Regions from separate parts of the Pantoea sp. E2023-21 genome, predicted to be linked through region 2. Evidence: predicted binding sites of a transcription regulator. Region 2 holds the regulator's gene; each other region holds the start of a gene.
What was found. Region 2 encodes CRP, which controls carbon source genes, mostly activating them, when cyclic AMP is high. Its sites were predicted from a motif close to ATGTGANNNNNNTCACAT; they were not measured.
Positions count from the first base shown of each region.

Region 1: a site for CRP is predicted at 2,044-2,061, ahead of yrbN (protein YrbN). Genes of this name have one in related genera too.
Region 3: a site for CRP is predicted at 2,551-2,568, ahead of cdd (cytidine deaminase). Genes of this name have one in related genera too.
Region 4: a site for CRP is predicted at 1,840-1,857, ahead of ACRQ84_RS17170 (nucleoside-specific channel-forming protein Tsx). Genes of this name have one in related genera too.

Region 1 is NZ_CP195344.1:3,796,852-3,801,057, forward strand. It holds gene pnp (polyribonucleotide nucleotidyltransferase) at 1-949, shown strand, start outside; gene nlpI (lipoprotein NlpI) at 1,079-1,963, shown strand; gene yrbN (protein YrbN) at 2,074-2,124, shown strand; gene ACRQ84_RS17740 (DEAD/DEAH family ATP-dependent RNA helicase) at 2,141-4,066, shown strand; gene ACRQ84_RS17745 (SDR family NAD(P)-dependent oxidoreductase) at 4,135-4,206, opposite strand, start outside.
Region 2 is NZ_CP195344.1:2,902,674-2,906,879, reverse strand. It holds gene argD (bifunctional acetylornithine/succinyldiaminopimelate transaminase) at 1-39, shown strand, start outside; gene ACRQ84_RS13710 (YccS/YhfK family putative transporter) at 36-2,114, opposite strand; gene crp (cAMP-activated global transcriptional regulator CRP) at 2,173-2,805, opposite strand; gene ACRQ84_RS13700 (OsmC family protein) at 3,110-3,514, shown strand; gene ACRQ84_RS13695 (phosphoribulokinase) at 3,595-4,206, opposite strand, start outside.
Region 3 is NZ_CP195344.1:1,807,887-1,812,092, reverse strand. It holds gene ACRQ84_RS08580 (NAD-dependent malic enzyme) at 1-1,440, opposite strand, end outside; gene cdd (cytidine deaminase) at 1,601-2,497, opposite strand; gene ACRQ84_RS08570 (CidB/LrgB family autolysis modulator) at 2,622-3,314, opposite strand; gene ACRQ84_RS08565 (CidA/LrgA family protein) at 3,307-3,693, opposite strand; gene metG (methionine--tRNA ligase) at 3,935-4,206, opposite strand, start outside.
Region 4 is NZ_CP195344.1:3,675,348-3,679,553, forward strand. It holds gene ACRQ84_RS17160 (LysR family transcriptional regulator) at 1-50, shown strand, start outside; gene yjdN (VOC family metalloprotein YjdN) at 129-560, shown strand; gene ACRQ84_RS17170 (nucleoside-specific channel-forming protein Tsx) at 778-1,644, opposite strand; gene ACRQ84_RS17175 (sensor histidine kinase) at 2,030-3,388, opposite strand; gene ACRQ84_RS17180 (response regulator) at 3,385-4,044, opposite strand.

The DNA.
Region 1 (4,206 bases), 890 kb from region 2:
GCGTCGTGAGATTGGCCATGGTCGTCTGGCGAAGCGTGGCGTGCTGGCAGTGATGCCTAAGCAAGCTGATTTCCCATACACCGTTCGTGTGGTTTCAGAAATCACCGAATCTAACGGTTCTTCTTCAATGGCTTCCGTATGTGGTGCTTCTCTGGCACTGATGGACGCTGGCGTACCGATCAAAGCAGCCGTTGCCGGTATTGCGATGGGTCTGGTTAAAGAAGCTGACAACTTTGTGGTTCTGTCTGACATCCTCGGTGATGAAGATCACCTCGGCGACATGGACTTCAAAGTAGCTGGTAGCCGCGACGGTATCACTGCGCTGCAGATGGATATCAAAATCGAAGGCATCACCCGCGAAATCATGCAGGTTGCTCTGAATCAAGCGAAAGGTGCGCGTCTGCACATCCTGAGCGTGATGGAACAGGCAATCAGCACGCCGCGTCAGGAAATTTCTGAGTTCGCGCCGCGTATTTACACCATTAAAATCAGTTCAGACAAGATCAAAGATGTCATCGGTAAAGGCGGCTCGGTAATCCGTGCACTGACTGAAGAAACCGGCACCACCATCGAAATCGAAGATGACGGCACCGTGAAGATCGCTGCAACTGATAGCCTGAAAGCTAAAGAAGCCATTCGTCGTATCGAAGAGATCACTGCTGAGATCGAAGTTGGCCGCGTTTACTCGGGTAAAGTGACACGTATCGTTGATTTCGGTGCCTTCGTGGCAATCGGCGGCGGTAAAGAAGGTTTGGTTCACATCTCTCAGATCGCAGACAAGCGCGTAGAGAAAGTGACCGACTATCTGCAGATGGGCCAGGAAGTTCCAGTGAAAGTTATGGAAGTGGACCGTCAGGGCCGTGTACGCCTGAGCATCAAAGAAGCGACAGAGCAGAAACCAGCGGAAGAAGTTGCTACCGCTGTATCTGATGCATCTGACGCCGAGTAAGCGTTTACCGATTAACCACTCCCTGCCTGGCGGGGAGTGGTGTTTAGATCATCGCGAGGGCGGGAATCCTTGTGCACAGCAGGAGGATGACAGGATGGTCGTCCCAATGTTTGTATTCGGGAGTGGGAAATGAAGCCTTTTTTGCGCTGGTGTTTTGTTGCGACAGCTATCACGCTGGCAGGATGCAGCAACTCCAATTGGCGTAAGAACGAAGTTCTGGCAGTACCTTTGCAGCCCACACTGCAGCAAGAGGTGATCCTGGCGCGAATGGAACAAATTCTTGCCAGTCGTGCCCTGACCGATGATGAACGCGCACAGCTATTATATGAGCGCGGAGTGTTGTATGATAGTTTGGGTCTGAGGGCATTAGCGCGGAACGATTTTTCGCAAGCGCTGTCTATAAGACCAGATATGCCAGAGGTATTTAACTATCTTGGTATATACTTAACGCAGGCAGGCAATTTTGATGCTGCCTATGAAGCGTTTGATTCTGTACTTGAGCTTGATCCAACTTACAACTATGCGCATTTAAACCGTGGTATCGCCCTCTATTACGGCGGTCGATACAAGTTAGCGCAAGATGATCTGCTGGCGTTTTATCAAGACGATCCTAACGATCCTTTCCGCAGCCTTTGGCTCTATCTCGTTGAAAGCGATATGGATGCCGACAAGGCAAAAGTTACGCTGAGACAGCGTCATGACAAAGCGGTCCGGGACCAATGGGGATGGAATATTGTCGAGTTCTACCTTGGCGACATCAGTGAAAAAACATTGATGGAACGTCTCAGGGCGGACGCAACGGATAACACCTCGCTCGCTGAACATCTCAGTGAAACCAACTTCTATTTAGGTAAGTACTACCTAAGTCTGGGGGAGAAGGACGACGCGAAAGCGTTGTTCAAACTGGCGGTGGCTAACAACGTAAATAACTTTGTTGAGCACCGATACGCATTGTTGGAACTGGCGCAACTCGGCCAGACACAAGACGATTTATCAGAATCTGACCAGCAATAGCTGACGAACTTTTATTGCCTGAATATCTGTAAAGTCATCATCTTCAGAGATGAGGGCTTTTCTGTTCGTCAAAACTTCTAATTTGAGCCGGTTCACACTTTTTGATGAAAATGACTGAAAGTTTTCACGACGAGTTATGTAGACTGGCCGCCGCAATCTAAGAGGCACGTGTACTACATGACTGATATCCAAACCACTACTGAAATTCAAACCACTTTTGCTGACCTTGGCCTGAACGCCGACATCCTCGAATCACTGAACGGTATGGGCTACGTAAAGCCTTCTCCAATCCAGGCTGAGTGTATTCCTCACCTGCTGGCTGGCCGTGATGTGTTGGGTATGGCGCAGACCGGTAGTGGTAAAACCGCGGCATTCTCATTGCCGCTGCTTAACAACATTGATCCTACTGTTAAAGCACCGCAAATTTTGGTGCTGGCACCTACCCGCGAATTGGCGGTACAGGTTGCTGAAGCCGTCACTGAATTCTCTAAACACATGCGTGGCATTAACGTTGTAGCCCTGTATGGCGGCCAACGTTATGACGTGCAGCTGCGCGCACTGCGTCAGGGACCACAAGTTGTTGTAGGTACGCCAGGTCGTTTACTGGATCACCTGAAGCGTGGCACGTTAGATCTGTCTAACCTGCGTGGTCTGGTGCTGGACGAAGCTGATGAAATGCTGCGTATGGGCTTCATCGAAGACGTTGAAACCATTATGGCGCAGATTCCAGACGGTCATCAGACCGCGCTGTTCTCCGCAACCATGCCAGAAGCGATTCGTCGCATTACCAAGCGTTTCATGAAAGATCCACAGGAAGTGCGCATTCAGTCAAGCATGACTACGCGCCCAGACATTTCTCAGTCTTACTGGACCGCTTACGGCCGTAAAACTGACGCGCTGGTTCGCTTCCTGGAAGCTGAAGATTTCGATGCAGCCATCATCTTCGTGCGCACCAAAAATGCCACGCTGGAAGTGGCCGAAGCGCTGGAGCGCAGCGGTTATAACAGCGCAGCATTGAACGGCGACATGAACCAGGCACTGCGTGAGCAGACGCTGGAGCGTTTAAAAGATGGTCGTCTTGACATCCTGATCGCTACCGACGTTGCAGCACGTGGTCTGGACGTTGAGCGTATCAGCCTGGTGGTAAACTTTGATATCCCAATGGATGCTGAGTCTTACGTTCACCGTATCGGTCGTACCGGCCGTGCTGGTCGTGCTGGTCGTGCGTTGCTGTTCGTTGAGAACCGCGAGCGTCGTCTGCTGCGCAACATCGAACGTACCATGAAGCTGACCATTCCAGAAGTTGAGCTGCCGAACGCAGAACTGCTGGGTGAGCGTCGTCTGGCTAAGTTCGCAGCGAAAGTACAGCAGCAGCTGGAAAGCAGCGATCTGGACCAATATCGCGCACTGCTGAGCAAAATGCAGCCGGGCGAAGATCTGGATATCGAAACTCTGGCCGCAGCACTGCTGAAAATGGCTCAGGGCGAACGTCCACTGATTCTGCCACCAGAAGCACCGCGTCCAGCGCGTCGTGAATTCAGCGATCGTCCTGACCGTGGTGAGCGCCGCGATTCACGTGATTCTCGCGGTCCACGCGAAAGTCGTGAGAGCCGCGATGGCGATCGTCCACGTCGTGAACGTCGTGACGTTGGCGAAATGCAGCTGTACCGCATTGAAGTGGGCCGTGATGATGGTGTTGAAGTTCGTCACATTGTTGGCGCGATCGCTAACGAAGGCGACATCAGCAGCCGTTACATTGGTAACATCAAGCTGTTTGGTACCCACTCAACCATCGAGCTGCCGAAAGGCATGCCGGGCGAAGTGCTGCAGCACTTCACGCGTACGCGTATTCTGAACAAGCCGATGAATATGCAGCTGATGGGTGATGCGCCGGTACACGAGCGTAGCGAACGTCGTCCTGCTGGCGGCGGTGAGCGTCGTGGTAGCGGTGCTCCGCGTGATGGTGCACCACGTGGCGAAGGCGCTCCACGTCGTTTCACCGAACGTCGTGAAGGTGGCCGTGAAGGCGGACGCTTCAGCCGTGACAGTGGTCGTGGTCCGCGTCCAGATGGCGCTGCTGCACCACGTCGTCGTGACGCATAAGCGATAAACGCTTAAAGTAAAAAGGGACGCTCATGCGTCCCTTTTTTTATGCCTGTGGAAAGTTAATTTTACACGCCACCGGCAATTAGCACGCGTTCACCGCTCACGTATGCTGACTCTTCTGACGCCAGAAACAGCGC
Region 2 (4,206 bases):
CGTTTCGCCCGCGCGATTGAAAAGGTACTGGCCGCTTAATCCGCTTTAGGACGTAACACCTTGAGCCAGCGACCATGATGCGGTCGCTGGCTCCACGCCAGTGAAGAGATGGTGTGCATGACGTTAAGGTGCTGCAAGATCCGCTTCACATGCTGTTCGACAATCGTCACCGGCCCTTCATTAAGATTCTCCGGCGCCTCCAGAATATTACTGTCGTTGCCCGGCCCGTCATATGCCAGCCGCTGCTGACAACGCTGCAGCGCGATTTCACAGGATTGCAGATAACGTTCTGCCAGCTTCGCCGTCAACATGGTGTGTTCGCGCGCCAGGATCGTCATGGCGTTAATATGCTCGACAATGAACTGACTGTGCGTTACCCACATGCGCATATCTTTTAGATATTGCAGGTTAAAGCCCGGCTCGCTCGATGCCTGGTTCAATGAGTTGAACAGCGCATTGTGCGCCTGATTAACCTTCATGCGCTGATAAGCCAGTTTCTCGGGCGACTGTTCCGGTCCCAGCAACAGTCGCAAGGCATCCTGATACGCTTCCAGCGCATCGTGTGCGTTCTTGCGCAGCAGCCCGCTTTGCCACTGCGGCCACAACCAAATCATCCCGGCGAAGGCAATCAAACAGCCCATCAGGGTATCCATCATGCGTGGCAGTAAAAATTGCGCGCCGTTAAGTGACAGCAGCTGCAGCGAATACACTGCGGTGACGGTGAAGCCAATCATCGACCAGCCATAATATTTCCGCGTGATCAGATAACTTGCCAGCGTGATCCCCAGCATAAACAGCAGCGTGATCGATTCCGGCACCGCCAGCTGTAGCGAGGCGGCAGCGATCAGCAAACCCGCAAAGGTGCCCAGCGCACGGTGCTGAATACGCACGCGTGTCGCGCTGTAGCCGTTCTGGCTGACGAACATGATGGTCATCAGAATCCAGTAAGGTTTGGGAATGTTGAAGAACAGCGCCAACGCGCTGCCAAACATCAGCATCACGGCGAAACGAGCGGCGGTGCGTAACGCGGAAGATTTGAACGACAGATAACTGCGCAACGCCGGCAACAGCGGCAAACGGCGCTGGCGATCGGCCATCAGGTCACGTGTGTAGAGTGGCTTCTGCGTGCGCAACACGCGGGCGATGCGACTGAAGTGATACAGGCAGAAGTTGCCGACCGGATTATCCGGATGCTGGCGCGCAATTTTCTCCAGCGCGCCGAGCTGTTTCTCCATGTGAAAACGATCGGGTAATTGATGGTAGAGGATCGCATCGGCCAGCACGCGCAGCCGGGCTGAGATGATTTTGGCGTTCCAGCGAATCACCGCTTCGGCGTGGCTCTCCTCCACGAGCTTTTGCACCTCTTCGGGCTGATGCAAACTCACCGAGATGTGTTCCTGTAAATCCAGCGCCACCTGAAAAGCGCGTGTCAGACGTTTGTGGCTGTTATCACGGCTGGCCGACAACATGTGCATTTGCTGGTAGCAGGTCGTGATGAGATCGACCGCCTTTTGCTGGCGTGCCAGCAGGGGGGGCAGCGCTTTTTCCGGATCGGTCAACTGCGTCAGTAAGGTGTATTTGGCATCGCAATAATCGGCCAGCTCACGGAACAGCAGGCTAAGCGATTCGCGCATCGGCTGCTCTTTCCACAGCCAGAACCAGAACCAGTTGAACAAGCCGTACCACAGCGTGCCGCCTATGTAGAGCAGCGGCGGCACCCACATCGGCATGCGTCCCACTAAACTGAGCGTAAAGATGGCGGCGATTAACGTCGCGGGGAGCAGGCGCGCATGCAGTGGGCCGATTTCACCGGTCACGCCAATCAGCAGCGGCAGCGCCAGCAAAATCAGCGGCAGCGGAATTTGGTACGCGGTGAGGATTTGCATCAGGAAACTGCCGGTGGCAAACAGCGAACCCCCTACAATCAGGCGTTTGAAGAAGCGTTTGTGCGGCGTATCCAGCCCCGCCATATTGCAACAGGCAGGCACTAACGAGAACAGCAGACCTTTTTGCAGATCGCCAAACAGCCAGCCGAGAGCCACAGGCAGGCACAGCACCAGCGTTTGCCGCAGCGCATAGTTAACTTCAGGATGATAGATGATTCGGCGCCACATCAGCTCATCGCAAATAGAAACGGCGCGATGTTGCCATCACGCCGTGGGTGAGAAGAAATTAGCGGGTGCCGTAAACGACGATGGTTTTACCGTGTGCGGAGATCAGATTCTGATCTTCCAGCATTTTCAGGATACGACCCACGGTTTCGCGTGAGCAGCCCACGATCTGACCAATCTCCTGACGGGTGATTTTGATTTGCATCCCGTCCGGGTGAGTCATCGCATCTGGCTGTTTGGCCAGATTTAGCAGCGTTTGCGCGATACGTCCGGTCACATCGAGGAAGGCAAGGTTGCCCACTTTCTCAGATGTCACTTGCAGACGACGCGCCATTTGCGACGAAAGTCGCATTAAAATATCCGGGTTTACCTGAATCAGCTGACGGAATTTTTTGTATGAAATTTCAGCCACTTCGCAGGCAGACTTCGCACGCACCCAAGCACTGCGTTCCTGGCCTTCTTCGAAAAGACCGAGTTCGCCGATAAAATCTCCCTGATTGAGATAGGAGAGAATCATCTCTTTGCCTTCTTCATCTTTAATCAGTACCGCTACGGAACCTTTCACGATGTAGTACAGCGTTTCCGCTTTCTCACCCTGATGGATGAGCGTGCTTTTGGATGGATATTTGTGAATATGGCAATGGGACAGGAACCATTCGAGTGTAGGGTCTGTTTGCGGTTTGCCGAGAACCATTCGCTATTATCCTCTGTTGTAATCGTGCCCAAAATACAGGGGGCATTTTTCCCTGTCAGGCGGTTTAATCGTCGAGCGTTTCCAGTAAAGGAAAAATTATTCCGGGTGGACTCTTAAGCTACGCTTTTGATTCTTCCCGCCTTCGTCTGTAATGACGAAAATATTTTCAGCACTGTTTGTAGCACAGCTTTAGCGAGCTGTCTTGTGTTGTCTCGCTTCAGCAGAAGGGGGATTACTCTGGATTGCTGTTTGTCAGGTGAAAGCGTACTCTGGCGGCAAAACCGCCTCTTCAGGAGAAAGAATAATGCAGGCACGAGTGAAATGGGTGGAAGGTTTGACCTTTCTCGGAGAATCCTCATCCGGCCATCAGGTATTAATGGACGGTAATTCCGGTGATAAAGCGCCAAGTCCAATGGAGATGGTGCTGATGGCGGCGGGCGGTTGTAGCGCTATTGATGTGGTGTCGATCCTGCAAAAAGGGCGCAGCGATGTCGCCGATTGCGAAGTGAAACTCACTTCAGAACGTCGCGAAGAAGCGCCACGTATTTTTACCCGCATCAATCTGCACTTCATCGTCAGCGGCAAAGCGTTAAGCGACAAGGCGGTTTCACGCGCGGTTGATTTGTCAGCGGAAAAATATTGCTCGGTGGCGATCATGCTGGGCAAAGGCGTGGAAATTACGCATAGCTACGAAGTGATCGCGCTTTAATGCTGGCAGGTGCGCATTAATGCGCACCCTACAAAACGCTCTCATTTCGTAGGGTCGCCATTCATGGCGACCAATGACACTCACTCAATCCGCTTCCCTTCAATGAGTCGCTGCACCAGCGGTAGCATAATCAGCTCCATCGCCAGTCCCATTTTTCCGCCCGGCACCACCAGCGTATTGATGTGGGAGATAAACGATCCCTGAATCATCGACAGGAGATAGGGGAACGCGATGCCTTCCAGACCGCGGAAATGAATCACTACGAAACTTTCGTCGAGCGACGGAATTTCGCGTGCCGCAAATGGGTTGGACGTATCAACGGTTGGCACACGCTGGAAGTTAATGTGGGTGCGTGAGAACTGTGGCGTGATGAAGTTGATGTAATCCTCCATTGAACGCACCACCGAATCCATCACCGCCTCACGCGAATGACCGCGCTCGCCCGTGTCGCGCACCAGCTTCTGAATCCACTCAAGATTAACAATCGGGACTACGCCAACCAGCAAATCGACATGCTCTGCGACATTTTGCTGCTGCGTGACCACGCCGCCGTGCAAGCCTTCATAGAACAGCACATCAGTGTTCTCCGGCAGCGGTTGCCAGGGGGTGAAAGTGCCCGGCACCTGATTCCACGGCACGGCTTCGTCGTAAGTGTGCAAATATTTACGCGATTCGCCCAAACCGGTTTGGCC
Region 3 (4,206 bases), 1.1 Mb from region 2:
ACTCGCGCCTGCAGCGATGACACCCAAACCAATGCCAGGGAAGATATACGAGTTGTTGCACTGGGCGATCGGATAGGTTTTCCCCTTCCAGGTCACCGGCGAGAACGGGCTGCCGGTGGCAACCAGCGCGGCGCCATCGGTCCAGGCGATGATATCGGCTGGCGTCGCTTCAACACGTGAAGTCGGGTTCGACAGCGGCATAACGATTGGACGCTTGGTGTGCTTGTGCATCTCGCGAATAATCTCTTCGGTGAACAGGCCAGGTTGACCTGATACGCCAATCAGAATATCAGGCTTGGCGTTGCGCACCACGTCGAGCAGAGAAATTGAGTCGCTACTGGTGTCCCATTCTTTTAAGTTTTCGCTCTTCTGCACCAGCTTGCTCTGGAAATTGAGCAGGTTCGGCAGTTTGTCGGTCAGCAGACCAAATCGGTCCACCATCATCACGCGGCCACGCGCTTCATCATCGCTCAACCCTTCCGACTTCATCTGCGCGATGATCTGCTCGGCGATACCGCAACCGGCAGAACCGGCACCGAGGAACACCACTTTCTGTTCGCACAGGCGGCTGCCGGCGGCGCGGCTAGCGGCGATCAGGGTGCCGACGGTCACCGCGGCGGTGCCTTGAATATCATCATTGAAGCAGCAAATCTCATCGCGATAACGTTCCAGCAGCGGCATGGCGTTTTTCTGCGCGAAGTCCTCGAACTGCAACAGCACGTTCGGCCAGCGACGGTTCACTGCCTGGATGAACTCGTTAACGAACGCTTCGTACTCTTCGCCGGTAATACGCGGATGACGCCAGCCCATGTAGAGCGGGTCGTTCAGCAGCTGCTGGTTGTTAGTGCCGACATCCAGCACCACGGGCAGGGTGTAAGCCGGGCTGATGCCACCACACGCGGTATACAACGACAGTTTACCGATTGGGATGCCCATGCCACCGATACCTAAGTCGCCGAGGCCAAGAATACGCTCGCCATCGGTAACTACGATCACTTTCACATTCTGCTTGGTGGCGTTCTGCAGCATGTCTTCAATGCGGTCGCGGTTGTTGTAAGAGATGAACACGCCGCGCGCGCGACGGTAGATTTCTGAGAAGTGTTCACACGCCGCGCCAACTGTTGGGGTATAGATGATCGGCATCATCTCTTCCAGATGATTGTCGAGCAGGCGGTAGAACAGGGTTTCGTTGGTATCCTGGATGTTGCGCAGATAGACATGCTTGTCGTTATTGTTTTTGAAATCCAGGAACTGGCGCCAGGCACGTTCGGCCTGCTCTTCAATGGTCTCTACCGCTTCCGGTAACAGGCCGTTGAGGTTGAATTCGTTACGTTCTTCGAGGGTGAAGGCGCTGCCTTTATTCAACAGCGGAAATTCCAGCAGGATCGGACCCGCATAAGGAATATACAGCGGGCGTTTACTTTCGTAGTCGAGTTCCATGCAGTGCTTGCTCCGGTTGCAGTGTTTTCTGACGTATCGCCGGGAAAAGGTAACGCCAGTCCATCTTGAAGTGAAGAGGTTCTGGCGCCCGATCCTATGAAAATTCCTGCAGATGTACAGCTTTTGTTAACAGAAGGTCACAAAAGCGGTAAAAGGATCACTAAACTGATGTTTTCGAAACTAAAGTAAGTGAGAAATCCTCACATCCCAACGCGGCAAGCGTAGCGCGCGTGGCATCCAGCTGACTCAGCGTACTGCCATGACATTCCGCCAAAACCGCTTGCTGAATAGTGTCCAGCGCTTCGTTGCTCATGTTCATCAAAATCAGTGCGGCTTGTAACGGTGGCAAGCTTGGGTTGAAGGCGGCGTTCTCTGCATAGCGACCGGTAAAGATGCTGCCGCTTTGGCTGCGCAGCGCCACGCCGCTGTAACTTTGACTATAAGGTGCGTGACTGTGATTGGCGGCGGCAATGGCGGCCTGTTGCAACGCATCGCCTTCAACAGCAAAACCATGATCGACCGGCGTCAGCAAGCGCTCGGTAATATTCAAATCGGCTGGACCAAACGCATCCGGCAGATAGTCGACCAGCGTGCTAACGGCGCGTCCCGGCAGGCTGATGCGAATCGCCGTGCCGCTGTTCAGCTCGTTCATAAACTGACGGCAATGTCCGCACGGCGTGTAGTTGACGGTAATCGCCGCCAGTTTCTCTTCTCCGCGCAACCATGCATGGGTAATGGCACTTTGCTCAGCATGGACCGTCTGCTGCAGCGGCGTGTGCAGGAACTCCATGTTGGCGCCGAAGTACCAATGGCCGCTGACGCCGCGCGAAATCGCGCCGACATTAAAATGCGATACGGTTGCCACCGCGCAGCTTGCCGCCAGCGGCAGCAGTTCCAACGCCAGCGCATCATCATCCAGACCGGTAAGCTGTTTCAGTTGTGCGACATCCTGCGGACGCAACATGCCGTGGAAATCCGGCGCATCCATCAGCGGCTGAATCGCCGCTTGCAGCGCGGCGGGCAGGGCGGAAAAAGCAGTAAGGAATCGTGAATGCATGATGTGATGGCCTCAGTTACGCGTTAGCGGCGATGCGCCGCCTGACGTTTTATATGTGATCCAAGTCGCTCTGACAATGTAAGCTGATTGGGTTGTTTCAACTTTGCGAGATCTCTCGCAAGTTTCAGCCCCACCAATGCATTAACAGTGGAAAAAGGAACGGTGCCAGCAACGAGGTGATGATGCCGCAAATGACCAGAGCCAGTGAGCTGAATGCGCCTTCCTGATAATCGATCTCGGCTGCGCGCGCGGTGCCTAATGCGTGTGAGGCATTGCCAATCGCCAATCCGCGCGAAGATTTGTTATTCACCTTAAACAGATTGAGCAGCATATGGCCGAACACTGCGCCCAGCACGCCAGCGATTAACACGCAGATGGCGCTGATGGCGGGAATACCGTGTAGCGATGCGGAGACTGCCATCGCAATCGGCGTAGTGACGGATTTCGGCATAATGGTGGCGGCGATTTCCGGCGTTGCCCCCATCCACAGCGCTATCGCGGTGCCCGACACCATCGCCGTGATGCTGCCGATGAAACAGACGCTGATGATGGTTTTCCAGCGCGCGCGAATCTGATGCATCTGCTCGTACAGCGGCAATGCCAGCGCGACAACCGCCGGTTGCAGCAACTGATTGAGCAGGCTGCTGCCAGCAAAATAGCGCGTATAAGGCAGGTTGGTTAGCAGCAAAATGGGGATGACAATTGCCATCGCCACCAGCAATGGATTGACGATGGAGATATTGATTTTTGCCGCCAGTTTACGCGCCAGGAAATAGGCGAACACGGTCAACGGCAGCGACCACCAGGCATCAATCATGCGGTTTTTCCTCCCGCGGGCGCTGTAATCTTTCCGCACTGAGACCGACAATCAGCAGCACCATAAAGGTACTGACAATGCAGGACACCACAATCGGCCCGAACTGGGCGGTGAGAATATCGGTATAGCTCGTCACGCCGACGCTGATCGGAACAAACAGCAGCGCCATATAGCGAATCAGCAAATGGCATCCAGGTTTCACCCATTCAACCGGCATAATATGCAGCGCCAGCAGCAGGAACAGCAGCAGCATGCCGATGATGCTGCCGGGAATCGTAATCGGAAGCAGGGAAGATATCCCTATACCGGTGTACAGCGCCGCATAAATAATGGCGAAGGCGCGTACATAGCGCCAACAAGCAGAGAGAACGGCAGGCATGTCAGGCTCCTGTTTTCGTAGCGCTTTATCATACGCATTAAGCCAATAGCGTGCTAGCGATCACAAGAATGTCTAACCTGGTCGCCATGAATGGCGACCCTACATGTATTTCGCTGGATTTTCGTAGGGTGCGCATTCATGCGCACCTTGCTTAAGTGAGCGGCATTACGCCCTAAATGGCGACCCTACAATGCGCCGGATCCATGGGCATAAAAAAGCCGCCCTCAGGCGGCTTGTTAGCTTACTTAACCGGCATACCCGGCACTGCGCCGCTATCAACGGACAGCACAAACAGGTCTTTACCGCCCGGCCCCGCTGACAGCACCATGCCTTCTGAAATACCGAAGCGCATTTTACGCGGCGCGAGGTTAGCAACGATGATGGTCATCTTGCCGACCAGCACGGATGGATCCGGATAGGCTGCGCGAATGCCTGAGAAAATCTGACGTTTCTCGCCGCCCACATCCAGCTCCAGACGCAGCAGCTTGTCGGAGCCTTCCACCAGCTCGGCTT
Region 4 (4,206 bases), 770 kb from region 2:
TGAGCGCCTATATGGCGCAACTGTTCCGTCGCTATTGTCAGCAAAGGTAAGAGTGCGGCCCGGCTCGCAACGGTATAAATAATGCACACTACACTTGCAACTGGCGTTCCCTTTTTGGAGTACAGACCATGCAAGTTACCCCGTATGTGTTCTACAGCGGCCGCTGTGAAGAGGCGATTGCTTTCTATCTTGCTGCCACCGACGGCGAGCTACTGTTTAAGATGACCTATGGCGACATGCCGGATGAGACGCCGGTGGAAGATGAAGGTTGCCTCTCGGGTGTGCACTTTTCGCCGGAGCAGATCATGCATGCCCATCTGCGCATCGGGCAGGGCGAAATTATGCTAAGTGACGGCGCGCCACAGGCGGCGTATGGCGGTTTTGCTGTGAGTTTATCGACGCCGGATGAAGCGCAAGGGAAGCGTTGGTTTGATGCGTTGTCGGCGGGCGGTGAAGTGACAAAAAGCTGGGCACCCACGTTCTGGGCCAATGGCTTTGGCATGCTAACCGATAAGTTCGGCGTGCCGTGGATGGTGAATGCGTATAAACCGCAGAGTTAAGAGGGTACGATTTGCGACAAGGTGCGCGTAAATGCATTGGCTTTCTTCACCGACCTTAAAACGGTGCGCATAAATGCGCACCCTACATTGTAGGGTCGCCATTAATGGCGACCGTTTAACCAACCGCACCCTCTAATGGCGACCGTTTAACCAATCGCACACTCTCATGGCGACCGTTTAACCAACCGCATCCTCTAATAGCGACCGTTTTACTCGATTAGAAGTTGTAACCCACCACCAGGTAGTAACCCCAGCCGGTTGATTTCACTTCAAATGGACCTTTGCCGAAGTTCAGCTCCTGGCCGTCAGCCCATTGGCCGCCGTTGTGGAAGTAACGCGCCACGGTGGAAACATGCCAGTGATCATAGTTCAGCGACAGTATGTGGCTGGACGCAATCGAGTTGCTGGTGCGTGAACGATCTGACTTGTCACGCAGATCCGAACCCCAGTCGAAGTTGGTGAAGCCGATGTAGCTCAGCTTGCCGCCCCACAGGTCGGTAATCGGTACAAAGTATTTCACCTTGAAGCGATAACCATCCCAGCTGTTCTCGTTCGCCGCACCGTAGTTTTCCCACTGGTATTTAGCGTAAACGTTCAGCGACAGGCCGATATCGCTGTGCGTATCGATGTCGGTGCCAAGACCCATGTACCAGGTGTTCTGACGGTTATCGCTGTTGCGACCCATGTCATAGATGTAGTTGTTGGCGAAATACCACTCTTTAAACGGACCAAAAGAGAGATCGGTGCCGGTCAGCTTATCGATAGAGAAACGTGGCTCAATTTCCATGAACATCGGCGAACCGTGGTCGAACACGCCGTTAGCGTTGCTGTTGCCCACGCCGAAGAAGTTGGTGAGATCGAGGTAGCCGTAGAAATCGAACCAATCCTTTTTGGCAAAGGCTTCATATTCGAGGTACACGTCGTTATTGAACTGAGGTCCAAAACGGGTGTGGTAACTGCCCACCACGTTAACGCTCTGATGCCACCAATCAGAAACGTATTGCGGATCGCTTTCTGCCGCTTGTGCTGTACCAGTTAAGCCACTGGCCAATAAAGCGCCTGCTATCAACGATTTATATTTCATTATTTTACCACATGCTTGTGATCGCCGGGCTGACGCCGCGATCGGGTGAAATCGATCCCAGGGATGGGCAGTGTGTTGTCGTATCCGGTCTGCAGCGCCAGATTTTCAAGTTTGCGTAATGTGCCTGTAACAGAGGCATAGAAAATAGATTTTGGTCACGTTTGTCAAAAAGTGTTGCAGTTTGATTCACTGGAAATGTGATCGTTATCACATAAATGTCGTGTGGCGAACGGAACCCCGCAACCGTTTACGTGTCGCGTACAGCTGGAAACGTGTTAGATGTGGGAAAAGGATGTAGCGGCGCGATTTATCGCGCGCCCTTTTGATGAGCACCGTTTCGCTGCAATAAGGCGCAATAAATTGCGCCGCAACGGCACGGTGTGAGTTATGGCAAGGTCACGCGCACCTGCAGGCCAGCAATCTGACCTTGTGGATCATGGCGGTTCGACAGCGCAACCTGCATCTGATGTTTCTGCGCCACGCTGCGCACTATCGACAACCCTAAACCGCTGCCTTGCGCCTGAACATCCGGCGAACGAGTAAAGCGGTCGAAGGCGCGCTCAATAAAGGATTCTGCCATGCCGGGCCCGTTATCCACGATATCCACCACGGTATGATTGCCGACGCGATGCAGCAGCACATCCACCAGACTGCCTTCCGGTGTATGCAGCATCGCATTGCCGATAAGGTTATCGAACAGGCTGCGCAGATCGGAGCGGCTGGCGTGCAGACGATAGTGCGTCGTGCCGTTGAAACCGATATCAATACCGCGCTTATCCGCCACCACCATCAGCTGCTCAATGCTCTCTTTCAGCAGATCGTCCAGCTCGATGCTTTCCACCGTGGCGACCACCGATTGATCTTCCTGACGTGAGATATTCAGTAGCTGCGTCACCAGATGGCGCGTACGCGTAACGCCCGCTTCCAGCTGATCGAACTGGCGGCTGGCTTCACCGGGTTGAATATGTTGCCGCAGGTTCTCCAGCTGCAAGGTTACTGCGGTGACCGGCGTGCGCAGTTCGTGCGCCGCATCCTCAAGGAACTGACGCTGTGATGACCAGGCCGCGCGCAGTTTATCCAGCAAAGCGTTGTAAGCCGCCACCAGCGGCAGCACTTCATCCGGCAAGCCATCGGGAGAAACCGTATGCGGATGCAGTGTTTCCTGCGCAGCGATATGACGTGAAGCCACGCGTAAATCGCGCGTAATGGCACGCACCACCAGCCATATGACCAGCAGTGAGAGCGGCATCATGAGCATCAACGGAATGATGGCCGACAGCGCCCGTTTTAGCATCAGGCTTTTCATGTAGCCGATGTTGTGCAGGACCTGAATATTCCCGATCTCACTGCCCAGCTCGCCGGGACGCGTGTATACGCGCCATTCGCAGTCATCTCCGCAGTCACCGACCTTGAGATCGTGCCAGCCTTTTTTCATTTGCAGCGGCGCGTGTAAATCAGGCCACGAGCTGGCGCGCAGTTTATTATTGGTATCCCATAACTGGACAATGTAGGTGCTTTTTAATTTTTCGGCATGCATCACCATCGGCATCAGGGCGGGCATACGCTGGCTGGTGGCCCACGCATCGGCAATCTTAGCGAGCTGGTCGTCCTTCATGGTGCCCATCATATCGCCGTAGCAATGATAGAAATACCAGGTTACACCGCCAATCATGGCCAGATGCAGAATCACCAGCGTGGTGAGCAGTTTGTTACGCAGTGAGCGCATAAAGGTGAAAGGTTTCATATTGCCGGAACCCGCCAGCCGAGCCCGCGTACGTTGCGAATCACTTCGTTATCCAGTTTACGGCGCATACCGTGAATCAGCACATCAACCGCGTTGCTGCTGACTTCTTCGCCCCAGCCGTAAATGCGGTTTTCTAACTGTTCACGTGAAAGAATGGCGCCCGGTCGCTCCAGCAAGGCGTAGAGCAGGGCATATTCGCGCGCGGTAAGCTGCTCGCGTTGGCCTTTGTACAAGACTTCACGCGTCATGATGTCGATCTGCACATCGCCGCTGCCCAACAGGGAATCCGCCGCACCGTGGCGACGTCGGGTTATAGCTCGCATGCGTGCCAGTACCTCTTGCAGATCAAAGGGTTTCAGCAAATAGTCATCCGCGCCGCTGTCCAATCCCTGAATACGTTGCTGCACGGTATCGCGGGCGGTGAGCACCAGCACCGGCGTCATGTCGCCGCGCGTGCGTGCGCGACGCAGCACCTGCAGGCCATCTTCACGCGGCAAGCCGAGATCCAGCAACACGCAGGTATAACCGCCTTCCGCCCAGGCATTACTGGCAAACACGCCATCACGTACCCAATCCACCGACCAACCCGCCGCTTCCAGCGCTTGCTGCAGGTTCGCGCCAATCATTTCGTCATCTTCTACCAGCAGCACACGCATGATGCCCTCCAACTTAACTGAACGCAGTTTAGCGCCAGATAATTAGCGCAGAATTACCCTCCGTCATACTTCAAGCTGCAGATGCGTTGGCTGCGTGTGTTCACCCCAGTCACTTACTTTTGTAAGCTCTTGGGGATTCTCACACTTGCCGCCTTTCCGCAT